2 regions of the Streptomyces sp. NPDC002467 genome follow, and region 2 is predicted to be linked to the other one. Evidence: riboswitches for the same ligand, from Rfam matches in the RefSeq annotation. Region 2 holds a riboswitch; the other holds the start of a gene.
The links. A riboswitch is a leader RNA that binds a small molecule or an ion and turns the genes downstream of it on or off. The one in region 2 is predicted to bind guanidine.

Region 1 (8,921 bases), on a different contig from region 2:
CACCACCCAGCCCCGCCGGCGTTTGAGGCGCGGGGTCCGGGGCGGAGCCCCGTGCGCACGGCCCGCGGCCGAACCGCCACGCGCCGCCCCGGCACGGCGGCCGCGCCCCGCCCCGCTACAGCTCCTTGCGGAGCGACGGGCCGCCCTTCGGGCGCTTCGGCTGCTTCGGCGGTTTCACCCTCACGTCGACCCCGCCCCAGAACGCGAAGCCCGTCACGATCACCCGCGGCGCGTCCGGGTCCACCGGATCGCCGCCGAGGCGCTGGTCGAAGCCGCCCATGATGCCGATGCCCCGCAGGTCCACGGCCACCCCCGGCGGCACGATGACCTGGATGCCACCCATGATCGCGACACAGTTGATCACGACCTCCCGCTGCGCGAAGTCCGCCTCGCGCAGGTCCAGCTCACCGCCGCCCCAGAACGCCACCGCGTCGAAGCGGGCCGGGACCGTCCACCGGCCCTTGCGCTGGAAACCCGACATGATCGCCACGGCGGCCGTCGACGTGCCCGCGCCGCCGATACGGGCCGGCCAGCCCGCGCCCCCGGACACCGGCGCCGCGGACCGGGTGGGCGCGGCCGCGCCCACCGCCGGCAAGTCCCGCGTCAGCGGCTCCAGTTCCGCGTACGTACGCGACTTGTACGCCGCCTCCAGCCGCTCCTCGAACTCCTCCATGTCGAGCCGGCCCTCGGCGAGGCCGTCCCGCAGGCGCTCCACCACCCGCTCGCGGTCGGCGTCGGACGCCCTCAGCTCCGGCAACGGCACCTGCGCCCGCTCGTCGTCACTCATGCGCACCAGACTATGCAGGGATCGGCGCCAGTTGTATGGGGTGGACCCGGAGTTGTACCCGGAGGCCGACCCCGGGATTCCCCCTATGCGCCGCCCGGGGAGACCTCATCCCCGCCCCGCGTACATCCGCGCGATCACGTCCTCGATGTCCGGCTCCCGTACCGACAGGTCCACCAGCGGGTACTCCGCCGCCACCGCCGCCACCAGCGGCGCCGCCGAGGCCCCCGCCGGGAACGCCAGCCACTGCCGCGGGCCCTCCACCTTCACCACCCGCGCGCCCGCCACCTCGATCGGCGCGAACTCCCGCTCCAGGTCGACCACCAGGGTCCGTTCGGCCTCCGCCACCGAGCCCGCCGCGTGCAGCCCGCCCAGCGGGCCGTCGTACATCAGGCGCCCGTGGTCGATCACCATCACCCGCTCGCAGAGCTGCTCGATGTCCTGGAGGTCGTGCGTGGTCAGCAGCACCGTCGTCCCCTGCTCCTCGTTCAACTGCCGTAGGAAGCCGCGCACCTTCGCCTTGCTCACCACGTCCAGCCCGATCGTCGGTTCGTCCAGGTACAGCACCTCCGGGTCGTGCAGCAGCGCCGCCGCGATGTCCCCCCGCATCCGCTGGCCCAGCGAGAGCTGTCGTACGGGCACGTCCAGCAACGCGGCGAGGTCCAACCGCTCCACGCAGCGCTCCAGGTTCTCCCGGAACCGCGCCTCCGGGATCCGGTACATCCGCCGCATCAGCCCGTACGAGTCCCTCAGCGGCAGGTCCCACCACAGCGTGGTCCGCTGCCCGAACACCACCCCGATCCGGCGCGCCAGCCGCATCCGGTCCCGCGCCGGATCGATGCCCGCGACCCGCAGCCGGCCGCCGCTCGGCGTCAGGATCCCCGTCAGCATCTTGATCGTCGTCGACTTCCCCGCGCCGTTCGGCCCGATGTAGCCGACCACCTCACCGCGGGCCACCTCGAAGCTGATCCCGTCCACCGCCCTGACCTGGCGTTTCTCCCGGCGCAGCGGGCCCACCCGACGCCGTACGTCGAAGACCTTCTCGACGCCGTCCAGTGAGATCAGCACGTCTTCCGCATCCCGCACAGCTAACTCCCCGTACTCCGGTACGAACGGACACCCGCACGCCACGCCAGCGACGCGGGCAGGAACACCACGAAGGCCACCAGCGGGCTCAGGTACGCGACCCACCCCGGCAGCCCCAGCGGATCGGGCCGCCCCAGCACGTACAGCGCCGGCAGCCAGTTGACGAAGGCCAACGGCACGATGAAGGTCACCGCGCGCAGCAGGTCCTTCGCGAACACCGTCGGCGGGTACTGCAACATCGTGTTCCCGCCGTACGTGAAGGAGTTCTGCACCTCCGCCGCGTCCCCCGCCAGGAACTGGAACGCCGCCCCCGCCACCATCACCGCACCGAAGATCCCCGCCCCCGACACGATCATCACCGGTACCAGCAGCACCTTGCCGACGCTCCAGTCCAGCTCCGCGGACAGCTCCCAGAGCGCCCAGCCCAGCACCCCCAGCCCCTGCGCCACCCGCCCCAGCCTGCGCAGCGCGAACCGGTCCGCCGCCACCTGCGCGAGCAGCGGAACCGGACGCACCAGCATCGTGTCCAGCGAACCGTCCCGGATCCGGACCCCGATCCGGTCCGTGTTGCCGATCAGCAGGTCCGCCAGCCCCAGGGAGGCCGAGGCCGTCCCGTACAGCAGCGCGATCTCGGGCAGCGTGAAACCGCCCAGCACGTCCACGTGGGAGAACATGATGTAGATCGCGACGAAGTCGAGGAGGGTGATCGCCCCGTTCCCGAAGGCCGACAGGAGGAAGGACGTCCGGTACGTCATCGTCGACCGGATCCACATCCGCACGATCAGCCCGTAGCCCCGCACCCCCTCCACCGCCCGGCTGCGCCGCCGCGGCTCCTCGCGCGGGGAAACCACCGCGGCCCGCCCGGAGTCCGGCTCCGGCTCACGCTCCGGCCCCCGCTCCACCAGCGCCGTCTCAGCCACCCTGCACCACCACCTTGCGCGTCGCCGCCGACTGCAACACCCGTCCCACGCCCAGCAGTACGAGCGCCCAACCGGCCTGGAACCCCAGCGCCCGCGCCACGCTCCCGGCCCCCGCGTGCGTACCCATCAACACGTCGATCGGCACTTGCAGGATCGCCGACCACGGCAGCACCCGCACGAACTCCCCGAAACCGCCCGGGAAGACGGTCAGCGGCAGCAACATCCCCGAGAAGAAGATCGAGACCACCGTCGCCACCAGATTGATCCCCGACCCGTCCATCAGCCAGAACGCCATCAGCCCCAGCAGATAGCGCACCGCGAAACTCACCACCAGCCCGAGCCCGACCGACACCAGGAACAGCGCCCAACGCACCGGATCGGCCGGCAGCGCCAGCGTGAAGAACAGCGAACCCGCCAGCAGCGGCAGCAGCCCGCGCCCCACCAACTGGAAGCCCGCCCGGCCCATGTCCGAGGCCAGCCACCACATCTGGAGGTCCGCCGGCCGGTACAGGTCGACCGCGATGTCGCCCGTACGGACCCGCTCCTGGATCTCCTCCTGGAAGCCGCCGCCCAACATCGCCGCGGCGGCGAGCAGCGACTGGCTCATCCACACGAAGGTCAAGGCCTGCGCCTGGTCGTACCCGCCGAGCCCGGGGCGCTCGTCCCACAGCGCGATGTACGTGTACGCGACGATGAAACCGAACACGGTGTTGGTGAACACACCGGCCGCCGTCGCCGTCCCGTACGTGGCGTAGCGCCGGAACCCGCCCGCGGCCACCGCCAGGTAGAGGCCCACTCGCTGACGCACCGTATCCCTCCCATTTCCACGTCGTTCCTACGTCGGCCAAAGCGCGCGAGCTTAGTGCGGAGGGGCGATCCACGCGACCGATTTACGCCCGTCCGGAGCGGAATCACCGGCCATCGGGTAGACACAATGAGGTACAGAAGTGGATATTTCGAACGGCGGCGAGGAGTCCCCGCAGATGAGCGACCAGTCACCACCCCCGGGCTGGACCCCTCGCGACCCGGACTCCCCCGACGAACAGCCGCAGCAGCCACGGGCACGGCGCGGCGGCAAGCCCCCCAAGCCCGGGAAGAAGCCCCGCCGCCAACGCACCGGTTGGCGACGCCTCGTCCCCACCTGGCGCATGGTCCTGGGCGGCGTACTCGTCCTCGCCCTGCTGCTCGGCGGCGCCCTCGTCGCCGGCTACCTGCTGGTCCACATCCCGCCGGCCAACTCCGCCGCCACCGCCCAGTCCAACGTGTACCTCTACTCCGACGGCTCCCAGCTCGCCCGGGACGGCGAGGTCAACCGCGTCAACGTCCCGCTCTCCCAGATCCCCCGCACCGTCCAGGAAGCCGTACTCGCCGCCGAGGACCGGGACTTCTACTCCGAGCGGGCGGTGGACCCCAAGGCGATGCTCCGCGCCGCCTGGAACACGGCCACCGGCAAGGGCACCCAATCCGGCTCCACCATCACCCAGCAGTACGTCAAGAACTACTACCTGGGCCAGGAACAGACCATCAAACGCAAGGTCAAGGAGTTCTTCATCGCGATCAAACTCGGTCGCGAGAAGTCGAAGGACTACATCCTGGAGGGCTACCTGAACACCAGCTACTTCGGCCGCAACGCCTACGGCATCCAAGCCGCCGCCCAGGCCTACTACGGCAAGGACGTCGGCAAACTCTCCACCGCCGAGGGCGCCTACCTCGCCACCCTCCTCAACTCCCCCAGCGCCTTCGACGTCGTCTCCCACCCCCAGGGCCGCGACCGCGCCCTCGCCCGCTGGAACTACGTACTCGACGGCATGGTCAAGAAGGACTGGATGCCGGCCGCCGAACGTGCCGCCACCCGCTTCCCCGAACCGGGCAAGGTCCGCCCCGCCGCCGGACTCTCCGGGCAGCGCGGCTACCTCGTCGAAGCCATCAAGGACTACATCACCGACAACAAGATCCTCGACGAGAAGACCCTCGCCGAAGGCGGCTACCGCATCACCACCACCATCGACAAGCGCCGCCAGAACGCCTTCGTGGACGCCGTCAACGCCCAGGTCATCAGCAAGCTCGAACCGGAAACCCGCAAGGCCGACCGCTACGTGCGCGCCGGAGGCGTCTCCATCGACCCCTCCAACGGCAAGGTCGTCGCCATGTACGGCGGCATCGACTACACCAAGCAGTACGTGAACAACGCGACCCGCCACGACTACCAGGTCGCCTCCACCTTCAAGCCGTTCGTCTTCGCGGCCGCGGTCGAGAACGACTCCCGCACCCAGGACGGCCGCCGCATCACCCCGTACACGATCTACAACGGCGACAACAAGCGCCGTGTCGTCGGCAGCCGGGTCCCCTACGCCCCCGAGAACGAGGGCCAGGTCTCCTACGGGAACATCACCGTCAACGCCGCCACCGACCTCTCCGTCAACGCCGTCTTCGCGCAGATGGTCGTCGACGTCGGCACGGTGAAGGTCAAGAAGACCGCCGTCGACCTGGGCATCCCCGAGGACACCCCGAACTTCGTCCTGGGCCCCGCCATGGCGCTCGGCACCCTCCAGGCCAGCGTCCTCGACATGACCCAGGCGTACGCGACCCTCGCGGACCACGGCCGGCGCACCCCGTACACCTTCCTGGAGAAGATCACCAAGGAGGACGACACCATCGGCCTCCCCGAACGCCCCCGCACCCAGGCGGTCAGCCGCGAGTCCGCCGACACCACCACGTCCATGCTGGTCAGCGTCGTCGACAACGGCACCGGCACCGCGGCCCTCGCCGCCGGCCACCCGGCCGCCGGCAAGACCGGCACCGCCGAACTGGACCGCTCGGCCTGGTTCGCCGCCTACACCCCGAACCTCGTCACGGTGGTCTCGATGATGGGCCAGGACCCCGACACCGGAACCCTGGAATCCCTGTACGGAGCCCTCGGCGAGGCGCGCATCGGCGGAGGCGGCTACCCGGCCCGCATCTGGGCCGCCTACACGAAGACGGCCCTGGAGGGCACCGAGCCCGAGGACTTCGACCTCGAACTCCAGCCGGGCGCGGTCCCGCCCCCGCCCACGCCCAGCTTCGAGCCGACCTCCCCGGAGGAAACCCCCGAGGAACCCTTCCCGAGCCGCCCCGGCCGCCCGAACCGCCCCACGCCCCCGAACGGGACGAACGGCCAGAACCAGGGCGGGCAGAACAACGGAGGCCAGAACCAGGGGGGCCAGAACCAGGGGGGCCAGAACAACGGGGGCCAGACCCAGGGAGGCCAGACGCAAGGCGGCCAGACCAACGCCGGCACCACCACGGGCACCCAGGGCGGCGCCACGCAGGGCACCGACGCGGGAACGGACGCCGGAACGGGAGCGGGGGCGGCAGCCCGCCGCCCCCCACCGTCCGCGTTCCTGGAGTAGCCGGTCCCGTTAGTGCCCGGAGGTGGCCTTCAGCCCCACCACGGCCACCAGCAGCAGGCTGATGAAGAAGATCCGGGCGGCGGTGACGGGCTCACCCAGCACCGCCATGCCGAGCACGGCCGCACCGGCGGCGCCGATGCCGACCCACACCCCGTACGCGGTACCGATGGGCAGGGTCTTCGCGGCGTACGACAGCAGCACCATGCTGGCGACGATCCCGGCACCCGTGAACACACTGGGCCACAGCCGGGTGAAACCGTCGGTGAACTTCATGCCGATCGACCAGCCGACCTCAAGCAGGCCGGCGACGAGAAGAAGAACCCATGCCATGACGGCACCTCCGGGACGACGAGAAATCGAGCGGTACGGGGGTGCGTCGTCTTGTCCTTGACCCGGTACGGCGCGTCTCGTCGGGGTTCTCCTCCACCGTAGCAAAGCAATACGAAAGGGGCCGGTGATCCCGATCACCGGCCCCTACGCTCTACCTGTCTACAGATACAACCCGGTGGAGTCCGTCGACCCCTCCAGCCGCTCCGCGGCCACGGCGTGCAGGTCCCGCTCGCGCATCAGCACGTACGTCGCACCCCGCACCTCGACCTCGGCCCGGTCCTCGGGGTCGTACAGCACCCGGTCGCCCGGCTCGACGGACCGTACGTTCTGCCCGACCGCGACCACCTCGGCCCAGGCCAGCCGCTTGCCGACCGCGGCCGTCGCCGGGATCAGGATCCCGCCGCCGGAACGGCGCTCGCCCTCCGGCAGGTCGGACTTCACGAGCACGCGGTCGTGGAGCATGCGGATGGGCAGCTTGTCGTGGGTGGTGTTCTCGCTCACGCCTCGAACTTACCTGCCCGCGCCCGCCCTGTACTCCGGAGGGTCATCCCCGCTTACGGCGCGCCGACACCACGATCAGCCCGATCAGACCCGCGGCGACCAGCGCGACCGGCACGATCCGGTCGACGCGCGGAGCGCCGTTCTCGTCGCGCAGCCCGGCCTGCACGTCGCTCACGCACCGGTTCACGGCGGCGAAGGCCCGCCCGGCCGTGTGGTCGACGGTCGAGGCGACCCTGGCCTTCGCGTCCCCGATGATCGTGCTCGGGTGCATCCGCACACCGATCTCGTCGAGCGTCTCGGCGAGCTGCTCGCGGCGGCGGACGATGTCCGCCTCGATCTGTGCGGGGGTCCTGGCTTCCGGCACCGCGCTGCCTCCGTCGTCGTTTCGTCGTCGTGTCCCGCATGGGGCGTAGTGCCCCATGGACTCATCGTCAGCTTAGTCTCGTTGCAGAACGATGCTGGTGCCCTCCCGAGGAGACTGTTGACATGAGCGAGCGACTGCAGCCGGGCGACACCGCCCCCGCCTTCACCCTGCCCGACGCGGACGGCAACGAGGTCTCGCTCGCCGACCACAAGGGCCGCAAGGTGATCGTGTACTTCTACCCCGCGGCCCTCACCCCGGGCTGCACGAAGCAGGCCTGCGACTTCACGGACAACCTGGACGTCCTGGCCACTGCCGGCTACGACGTGATCGGCGTGTCCCCGGACAAGCCGGAGAAGCTGGCGAAGTTCCGGGAGCAGGAACACCTGAAGGTCACGCTGGTCGGCGACCCGGAAAAGGCCGTGCTGGAGGCCTACGGCGCGTTCGGCGAGAAGAAGCTGTACGGCAAGACGGTCACGGGCGTCATCCGCTCGACGGTGGTCGTGGACGAGGAGGGCAAGGTGGAACACGCCTTCTACAACGTCAAGGCCACGGGCCACGTAGCCAAGATCATCAAGGACCTGGGCATCTGACCCGCTGCCTCTGCCGACCCCGGCCCGCACCGTGAACCGGTGCGGGCCGCTCGCTTTATCGGACGAAATTCCACGTAACCGTCCGACTATCGGGTCGTTACTCCATGCGAGGGTCGCACGTGCGGCCGGAAGCGAGGGGGACGGAATGCCGACCAGCCCTTACACGAGAGAACGCCTCTCGGAGGCGGCGCGCACATCACGCACGCTGACGGAGGCGCTCAACAAACTGGGGGTCGACCCGAAGAGCGGCTCGCGTGAGCACATCCGCGGGCGAATGAAAGGCCTGGGAGTCGACACCTCCCACTTCGAGCGCGAGGGGCTGAAGTGGACCAAGGAGGTACTGGAGGAAGCAGTCTCAGCCTCGACGAACATGAGCGAGGTGCTCCGCCGCCTGGGGGTGAATGTCGTCGGCGGGCAGCACACCCACATCAGCCGACGAGTCAAGGCCCTGGGGATAGACACCTCGCACTTCAAAGCGCAGTCACGGGCGGGCATACCCAGGAATCGCCGATCACCCGAATCACTGCTGGTGAAACAGCCCCCGGAGCAGGCCCGGCGCATCCAAAGCGACCGGCTCAAGGCCGCAATGGCAGTGCTGGGCGCGGAAGAACGCTGCGCCGAGTGCGGGGTCGAGGCCGTCTGGATGGGTGAACCCCTCCCTCTGGAAGTCGACCACATCAATGGCGACTGGCGTGACAACCGGTGGGAGAACCTGCGACTCCTCTGCCCCAACTGCCACTCGACGACGGACACATACCGAGGCCGAGGCAAGGCCCGGCGCAGGTGGGCAAGCGAACCGGCTACACACAGGAACTGCTGGCCGAAGCCGCCGCCCGGTGCGGCGATATCGACGAGGTGATCGCATACCTCGGCACACGTCCCTACGAACACCTCGGGCGCTATCCGATGAGGCGCTTCGCCCACTTCGGCATAGACGTCACCCACTTCCGCCCCACC
Region 2 (8,921 bases):
AGGAAGGACCGGGCCACCTTCAGGTCGGAGGTGCAGGAGGAGACGCCCCACCAGGTCACCGTGCTGCCCACCGGGTACTGCGACCGCAGGTCCAGCGACACACCGCGCCACAGCGGCTGCGTGTGGGCGGGCAGCCCCGACACCGCCGAGAACAGCAGCCGCAGGTACGGCAGGTAGGGCGTGACCCTGGTGCGGTCCGGGGAGCGCAGGACGGCGTTGATCTCCCGGTAGAAGGCGGACTCGCAGGTGTAGAGGTAGAGCGCGGCGATCGCGTCGGCGGACAGGCCGACGGTCGTCTCGTCCGCCCTCCGCTTGCCGAAGTCCCGAGAGCGGTCGATGTGTCCGGCGATCCCGGACAACGCCTTCGCCACCGGGGCGACGGCGTCCTGGAAGTCCATCAGCGGCGTGTCGAACACACCGGTGATCGCGGGGAGGACCAGGCCCTCGTCCTTGACGCTGGTGAGTCGCTCCAGGTACAGCTGGTGCAGGTTCATGGTCGACTCGATGAAGGCGCCCATGCGTGCCGCGACACCCCCGTCCCCGCCGCCCGCGGCGGCCGCCGCCCCGTCCCACCCCTTGCTCGGCAGCCAGTCGATCCCGTCGGCGCCCAGCGAGGCGAGGGCCTCGTTGACCATCGCGAAGTGGTCGCCCTCGCAGAAGATGTCGCCCTGCGCCGCCGGGTTCGCGTGGTCGATGTGCCGGACCTCGACGTCCGGGTACTTCTCCTGGAGCCGCAGGACGACCTTCTTCAGGCTGCGTGCGTGCGCTCCCCACCACGCGAACACGACCCCGCGGTCCTCCTCGTCGGCCTGCTGCTTGGCCCTGAGGATCTCCTCGACGATCCGTTCGGCGACGGGCCGCCAGAACGTCGTGTGCTGGTCGGCGCCCATCGCACCGTCACCGCTGGCGGTCAGCGAGGCGTTCAGCAGCAGCACACCCTGGGTCAGCATCGCCTGGAACCACTCCGGCGGCTGGACCGTCTCGCGCTCCTTCAGCAGTGCGCGCACATCGGCGATGGGCGTCTTCTTGGCGATGCCGTACTTCCACATCGCCGCCGCCTTGATGATGCAGCGGATGCTGACGACCCGGCCGAACTGGCTGTCCTTCCAGTCGTTGAAGGTGTTGTCGAACATGGCGATGCCGGTCGCGCTCTCCGGGCGCGGGTACGGGTTCTGGCCGAAGACGACGACCTTCCACTTGTGCGGCGGGTTGGGCTTCAGCGCCTGGAAGGTCAGTTCGCGGACCGGGACGACCTCGGGACTGCGGCCCTTCCCGATGAACCGGGCCGCGTCGGGCCGCGCCTCGATGACGGGCTTCAGGAGCGGGAGCCAGGGCTCACCGCCCCCGTCGAAGAGTTCGGCGAGGGCCAGCGGGTCGTCCGCGGCGGGCTGGGCCGGGTCCTGGGCCTGTGCCGGTGCGACGGCCGTCGGTTCTGCTGCCGGTTCCGATGGCGGTTCTGCTGCCGGTTCCGGGGCAGCGGCCGCTGCGGCCGGGGTCGCGGCCGGCGGCGGCACGATGCGCACCCGCTGCTCGACCGGGGCGTTCTCGATGCCGTCCAGTTGCGCGGTGATCGTGGCGCGCAGCTCGTCGTCGTCCTCGAACCAGTGGTCGTGGAAGAGCGTGTAGCCGGTCCACATCAGGTTCGCGCACACCCTGGCCGGAACCCTGCCGGTCTGCGCGCCCATCCCGACCAGCGCCACGGAGCGGATGCTGCCGGGTTCCTTCCGGTTCTGCCGGTGCACGGCCTGGAACGCGGCGGCGCACGCCAGGGCCACGTTCAGCGTGGCACTCACGTTCTGCGAGGACCGCACCATCGTCGGCGTCGAGATCAGGTACCGGGGGACCGTCGCCCCCGACGGGACGCAGACCGCGCTGCCCACCGGGAGGGTGCCGGCGAACCGGTCGCGGATCGCGCGCTGCACCCGCAACTGGATGCCGGATCCGAGGTGCCGCTTGATGACGGCGTCGACCCCGCCGTCCATCCGGCCCCGGGAGTTCGTCGGCGTGACCCAGGCGTCGACGTCCTCGTCGAGGATCGAGCCCCGGCGGATCTCGATGCCGGGGGTGTCCGCGAATGCCGCCCGCCAGGCCTCCACCACACGCTCGTTGACGTCTGTCAGTACAACCCTGAGCACGGGTCGGCCACTGCTCTCGGTCATCGTCCACTCCTGTCGGAAACGGCTTCGGCAACAACTCGAACCTAGCCGCCACCACTGACAACGCCGTTCCGACAAGGGGACGATGACCTGCCGTCATGACAGCGCGTCACAGCCGCCAGTACGTACCCGCACGGGAATCGACGTGCACCACGTGCCGGCCGACGCGCACCACGTGGTGGTCCTCACCGGACCAGGAGCCGGTGGCGCCGTCGGCGCCGGGCAGCGGGGTCCAGATCTCCAGGAAGGTGCTGCCGTCCGGGTTGGTGCCCCGCTCGACGAGGTTCGCGCCCTCCCGCCGGAAGGTCCCGGCGTCCTCGCCGGGCTCGCCCGTGAGGTGGTGGAAGTGGACCTGTGAACCGTCGAAGGAGGTCGTACCGGCGAAGCCCCGGCTGTCGGCGTAGTACGGGCCCGCCTGCAACCACACCACCTCGCGGTCCTCCAGGAGGGGCCCGCCGTCGCGGCTGATGCCGCGCCGCAGCCAGGCGCCGTGCTCGGGCACCGGGATGCCGGGGCCGGCCTCGAACCGGTCCGTCGGCGGCCGGCGCTCAGGCACGGTCGGCGGGGGAGTCGTCCACGGCCAGCAGGGTCAGCGGCACGTTGCCGCGCACCGCCTGCGAGTACGGGCAGACCGCGTCCGCACGGTGCAGCAGGGGCTGGAGGTCCGTCGCCCGCCACCCCGGCAGGCTGACGGTGAGGGCCACCGCGAGGCCGTAGCCCGCGGGGGTGTCCGTGGTGCCGAGCTGTACTTCGCAGGCCACGCGCGCGGCGGAGGCGTCCGCCCCGAACTCGGCGGCGACCTCCGCGAGCGCGGACGTGAAGCAGGCCGCGAAACCGGCCGCGAACAGCTGCTCCGGATTGGTGGTGCCGGGCACCTTCTTGCGCGGCGGGGCCAGGCGGACGTCCAGCCGACCGTCGTCCGTGCGGACGGAGCCGGTGCGGCCCCCGTCGGCGTGCGCGGTCGTCCGGTACAGGCTGCGGGTGAGTGGCACGGTCATGGCGTACGGCCCATCTTGCTCGACGAGGACGCTGCCGCGGGCGCGGACAGCGGTCGGCGCCGCTCCTGCGGCACCTCGCGCGTCGTCGTGCGTAACCGGGTACGGCGCATCTCGTCCGGGGCCTCGCAAGGCCGCCGCACAAGTTAGCAACGGAGGTGGCCGTCCGGGGACCCGCAGGGCGGTGACCTTCCTCACCCGTTGGCGGCCCCGCCGTGATCCGGGGACGAGAGCCGGGGCCCGCGGCTGCGGTACGCCCCCGGAGGCATGCCCTCCCACCGGGTGAACGCGCGGACCAGGGCCGTCGCACCGCTCAGGCCGACGAGGGGCGCGATCCGGTCCAGCGGCAGGGCCGTGGTATCCAGCAGCCGTCGGGCCCGGCCGTGGCGGGCCGTGTCGAGGAGCGTGCGCCACGACGTGCCCTCCGCCTGAAGGGCCCTTCGCAGGGTCCGGACGCTGAGGCCGAGCTCCCTGGCGGGGCCGGCCGGGCCCGCGTCCCCGAGCGCGGCGTGCTCCAGCCACTGCCGTACGCGCTCGGCCACGGCCGGGGGCGAGGACAGCCGGTGCAGGAGCCGGTCGGCGTAGTCCCGGTGCAGGGCGTTGAGCGCCGGATCGTGGAGCGGCCGGCGCCGGTCGAGGTCCTCGTGGGCGACCGTGATCACGTTCTCCGGGGCGTCGAACACGACCGGGCAGCCGAGGACGCGGGCGTACGGCTCCGCGGAGCCCGCACGCGGGTGCGCGAACGAAACGGACAGCGGCGCCCAGCCGTCGCCGGCGATCCAGCGACCCGCCCGCACCATGCTGCTGACGACCGCCTCGACCTGCTGGGGGTGCATGGCCGCCGGGTCGACGGTCGGCCGGTAGCGGACCCGGCCGGCGTCCCCCCGGCGGTCCACGCTCACCCTGCCCGCCTGGCTCACCAGCGGGTGGTAGCGCTCCGCCGCCAGCGCGGCCTCCGCGAGGCTGGCGCTCGTGAGGACGAGGTGGCCCAGGATGTGCAGGCCCGTGGGTCGGATGCGGTCGCCCACGAGGAGCCCGGTGTGCGGGCCGGCCCCCCGGGCGCCGAGGACCTCGTCCCACAGGACACGCATCTCGGCGTACCCCAGCCGGTCCGCGGGCAGGGCCCGGTGACCGGAACCGCCGCTGCCCTCCGCCGCGGCGCTCAGCACGGCGAGGGCGTAGCACGAGGTGACGGTGGGAGGCTCGATGAGGGACACGGCCGCCAGTCAATGCCGGAGCACGGGCCGCGTCAACACCGCCTGCGCCGCGGTCGCGGGGAGGCACGGCGCGACCGGCGGCCCGGGGAGTCAACGGGTTGGCCGCCGGGGTGAATGACCGCTGCGCGGAGCGCTCCTAAGGTCGCCTTCGGACACCGCTCATGAGGAGTACGCCGTGATTCTCTTCCTGCTCCCCGCAGGCGACTACGACCCGACCGAGGCGGCGGTGCCCTGGGCCGCGCTGCGCGACGCCGGCTTCGAGGTGCGGTTCGCGACCCCCGCCGGGAAGGCCGCGTACGCCGACCCCAGGCTCACCGACCTCGGCTTCTCCTGGCTGTCGCCCTGGCTGATGACCCGCCGCGCCGAACTCGCCGCCTACCGGCGCCTCACCGTGGACCCCTGGTTCCTCGCCCCGTTCGCCTACGAGGACGTCGAACCGGACGCCGTCACGGGTCTCTTCGTACCCGGCGGCCACGCAGCGGGCATGCGGACGCTGCTCGAAGACGCCACCGCCCAGCGCCTGTTCGCCCGGGTCTTCACCCGGGGGCTGCCGGTCGGCGCCGTCTGCCACGGTGTGCTGCTCGCCGCCCGCGCCACCGATCCCGCCACCGGGCGCTCGGTCCTCCACGGCAGGCGCACCACGGCCCTGACCGCCCTGCTGGAGCTCACCGGGTGGAACCTCACCCGGCTCTGGCTGGGCCGCTACTACCGCACGTACCGCACCACCGTGCAGCGGGAGGTCACCGCGGCGCTCGCCGATCCGGGCCACTTCCTCACCGGCCCGCCGCTGCCCGTCCGCGACACCGCCGCCCGGCCCGGACGCGGCTTCACCGTCAAGGACGGCAACTACGTGTCCGCGCGGTGGCCCGGCGACTGCCACCGGCTCGCCGCGGACTACCTGGCCCTGGTCCGCGCCCACGAGGCGGCCCAATTGTCATGAACGCTTCTTGAAGGGGTTCGGGATGAATCGACGAAGAGTCCCCAGGCGACTCCGGTACCTGTTATCCGGCCTGGTCCTCGCGATGGTCACCCTCGTGCTCGGCCCCGCGGCCGGCGGCGCGTCGGCGGGTCCGCAGTGGTGGGAGCCCGTGGCGCGCCCGGTCCCGGACTCCCAGGTGGGCGTCACGGGAGAGCCGTTCACCGGGACCGACGCCCAGGGCCGGGTCCGCGGCTGGGTGGACGCGCACGTCCACCTGATGTCGAACGAGGGCTTCGGAGGGCGGCTGGTCTGCGGGAAGGTCTTCTCCCCGGCGGGCGTGGCGGACGCCCTGAAGGACTGCCCCGAGCACTACCCGAACGGCGTCCTCGCCCTCTTCGACATGATCACCAAGGGTGGTGACGGCCGGCACGACCCGACCGGCTGGCCGACGTTCCGCGACTGGCCGGCCCACGACTCCTCCACCCACCAGCAGACCTACTACGCCTGGATCGAGCGGGCCTGGCGGGGCGGACAGCGCGTCCTGGTGAACGACATGGTCACCAACGGGGTCATCTGCTCGCTGTACTTCTTCAAGGACCGCGGCTGCGACGAGATGGACGCGATCAGGCTGCAGATCCGGAAGACGTACGAACTCCAGGACTACGTCGACGCCATGTACGGCGGCGCCGGCAAGGGCTGGTTCCGCGTCGTCACGGAGCCCGACCAAGCCCGCGAGGTCATCCGGCAGGGCAAGCTCGCCGTCGTCCTCGGCGTGGAGACCTCCGAACCGTTCGGCTGCAAGCAGGTGCTGGACGGCGCCCGCTGCACCATGGCCGACATCGACCGCGGCCTCGACGAACTGCACGGCCTCGGCGTGCGCAGCATGTTCCTGTGCCACAAGTTCGACAACGCCCTGTGCGGCGTACGGTTCGACACGGGCACCACCGGCATGGCCGTCAACGCCGGCCAGTTCCTGTCCACCGGAACCTTCTGGAGCACGGAGCCCTGCACCGGCCCCGAGCACGACAACCCGATCGGCTTCGGACTCGCCGCGGGTCTGTCGGCCGAGGACCACGGAGCCTCGCCCGCCGAGGCCGAGGCCAGGATCCGCGCCGCGCTACCCGAAGGGGTCGAACTGCCGCGCTACGACGCCTCCCTGCAAGCGGCGCAGTGCAACCGGCGGGGCCTGACCGCGCTCGGCGAGTACGCGGTGCTGGGCATGACGAAGCGCAACATGATGCTGGAACTCGACCACATGAGCGTCAAGGCGGCGGACCAGGCGCTGCGCGTGCTCGAAGCCGAGCAGTACTCCGGCGTCCTGTCCACCCACGGCTGGACGGACGACAACTGGACGGAACGCGTCTACCGCCTGGGCGGCCTCGTCACCGGCCACATGTACGAGGCGAACGCGTTCACCGCCGAGGCCCGCAGGCACGCCGACCTGCGGGCGAAGTACGGCGCCGGCTACGGGATCGGCACCGACATGAACGGCTTCGCCTGGCTCCCCGGCCCCCGGGCCGACGCCGGGAACCCCGTCCACTACCCCTTCCGAAGCCCCGACGGCGGCTCGGTCCTCGACCGGCAGGTCACCGGCTCCCGCGTCTGGGACGTCAACACCGACGGCGGCGGCACCCACTACGGCCTCGTACCGGACTGGATCGAGGACATCCGGGTCACCGGCGGCCAGGACGTGGTGGACGAACTCATGCGGGGCGCCGAGGGCTACCTGCGCACCTGGGAGCGCAGCAGCGGGCACACCACCCCCTACGCGCCGCTGGTCCGCGGCTACCGCCCCCACGCCGGACACCTGGCCTCCACCCGCCCCCTGCCCGCCGGCTTCACCCACGAGGGCGTCTGGAAGGTGCTGCGGGACCCCGCGCCCGGCACGGTCCGGCTCTACGAGTGCAAGGTGGCGGAGCACTCGCTGCTGACCCCCGACCCGGGGTGCGAGGGCCAACGGCCCCTCGGCGCGGTCGGATACGTGTACACCAAGCCGGTGCCCGGCTCCGTGCCCCTCTACCGGTGCTACATCCCTTCGGCGTTCGACCACTTCGTGAGCGGCAGGGCCGACTGCGAAGGGCCGTACACGAGGGAGGGCCTGCTCGGCTACGCCATGCCGGCGGCCGGGCCCTAGCCCGACGATCCGACGACCTGACGACCTGACGACCTGACGACCTGACGCCCCGACGGCGAACGCGAGGGCGCCCCCGGCACGTGCGGCCCGGGGGCGCCCCTCGCGTCGATCAGCCTCGCGGAACGAGCCGGTCGGCCAGGCGGGCCAGCAGGGACCGGCGGTGGTCCGGATCGGTCGCGAGGTCCAGCGCCGTCCAGGCCATGGCCAGCCCCCCGTCGAGCACGGCGCGGTCGGCCTGCGCCGTGACCCCGTACCGGGTGAACTCGGGGTTGTGCATGATCGCCTCGCCGCAGTCGTAGCCGATCATCGGGTGGATGGTGGGCACGAGGTGCGAGACGTTGCCCATGTCCGTGGAGCCGCCCCGCAGGGTCGGGTCCAGGTCCTGGACCCGCCGGCCCAGGTCGCGGGCGGCCGTGAGGTAGCTGCGGCCCATCGCGAAGTCCTGGCGCAGGTCCGCGTAGTCGTTCCCGACGGTCTCCAGGGCGAGTTCGGCGCCCGTGGCCAGCGCCCCGGCCTCGAAGCAGGCCCGGATCCGAGCCTGGAGCTCGGCGAGCTCCTCACTGGTGACGGCCCGGCAGTCGTAGTCGGCCGTGGTCCGCGCCGGGATCACGTTCGCGGCCTCCCCGCCGCCGGTGACCACGCCCGAGACCACCGCGCCGGGCCGCATCTGCTGCCGGTACGCGGCGATGGCCACCTGGGCGATCATCATGGCGTCGGCGGCGTTGATCCCGCGCTCGGGCATCGCCGCGGCGTGGGCGGCCCGCCCGGTGTAGCCGACCTGCCAGCTGCTGATGGCGAGCGAGCTCATGCCCACCGAGTCGGACGGTGCGGCGTGCACCATCATCGCGGCGGCCACGTCGTCGAAGGCGCCCTCGCGCAGCATGTCCACCTTGCCGCCGCCGGACTCCTCGGCCGGTGTGCCGAGCAGCTTGACGGTGATGCCCAGCTCGTCGGCGAGCGGGGCCAGCGCCAGGGCGGCGGCGACGGAGGCGGCCCCGTTGACGTTGTGGCCGCAGGCGTGGCCGATGCCGGGCAGTGCGTCGTACTCGGCGCAGATGCCGATGACGAGCTCGCCGCTGCCGGCGGTGGCGCCGAACGCGGTCGGCAGTCCGTACGCGCCCCGGGTGACCTCGAAACCGGCCCCCTCGACGAGGTCCGCGATGCGGCGGGCCGCGCGGTGCTCCTCGTAGGCGAGCTCGGGATCGGCGTGCAGCGCGTGGCTGAGGCCGATGACCGCGTCCCGGTGCGAGGTCAGGACGGTGCGGGCGCGTTCGCGCAGCAGGTCGGTGGCGCTCATCGGCCCACCTGCCCGGTGCCCGCGGTGCCCGCGGTGCGCGGCCTGCGGTAGACCAGGGCGATGGCGGCGCCGGCCACCGAGACCAGGGCGCACACCGTCCAGGTGACGGTGTAGGCGCTCAGCTCGGGCAGCGGCCGCCCGGCCGGGGTGCGGGAGGCGAAGACCGTCAGCACGGCGGCCGCGCCGATGGAACCGCCGACGTT

Region 1: it holds a riboswitch for guanidine, as region 2 does, so the genes downstream of both, ACFYYJ_RS28160 (multidrug efflux SMR transporter) here and ACFYYJ_RS04830 (Ohr family peroxiredoxin) in region 2, are expected to answer to the same signal.

The regions. Positions count from the first base shown of each region.
Region 1 is NZ_JBIARJ010000015.1:117,901-126,821, reverse strand. It holds gene ACFYYJ_RS28185 (DUF1707 domain-containing protein) at 116-787, opposite strand; gene ACFYYJ_RS28180 (ATP-binding cassette domain-containing protein) at 893-1,870, opposite strand; gene ACFYYJ_RS28175 (ABC transporter permease) at 1,873-2,721, opposite strand; gene ACFYYJ_RS28170 (ABC transporter permease) at 2,783-3,586, opposite strand; gene ACFYYJ_RS28165 (transglycosylase domain-containing protein) at 3,774-6,179, shown strand; gene ACFYYJ_RS28160 (multidrug efflux SMR transporter) at 6,189-6,509, opposite strand; guanidine-III (ykkC-III) riboswitch at 6,550-6,622, opposite strand; gene ACFYYJ_RS28155 (GroES family chaperonin) at 6,669-7,010, opposite strand; gene ACFYYJ_RS28150 (DUF3618 domain-containing protein) at 7,054-7,374, opposite strand; gene bcp (thioredoxin-dependent thiol peroxidase) at 7,497-7,964, shown strand; gene ACFYYJ_RS28140 (HNH endonuclease signature motif containing protein) at 8,110-8,823, shown strand; gene ACFYYJ_RS28135 (HNH endonuclease) at 8,748-8,921, shown strand, end outside.
Region 2 is NZ_JBIARJ010000002.1:325,764-334,684, forward strand. It holds gene ACFYYJ_RS04820 (ADP-ribosyltransferase domain-containing protein) at 1-2,159, opposite strand, end outside; gene ACFYYJ_RS04825 (hypothetical protein) at 2,266-2,712, opposite strand; gene ACFYYJ_RS04830 (Ohr family peroxiredoxin) at 2,705-3,154, opposite strand; guanidine-III (ykkC-III) riboswitch at 3,231-3,292, opposite strand; gene ACFYYJ_RS04835 (AraC family transcriptional regulator ligand-binding domain-containing protein) at 3,346-4,368, opposite strand; gene ACFYYJ_RS04840 (type 1 glutamine amidotransferase domain-containing protein) at 4,544-5,308, shown strand; gene ACFYYJ_RS04845 (hypothetical protein) at 5,331-7,421, shown strand; gene ACFYYJ_RS04850 (amidohydrolase) at 7,531-8,718, opposite strand; gene ACFYYJ_RS04855 (MFS transporter) at 8,715-8,921, opposite strand, start outside.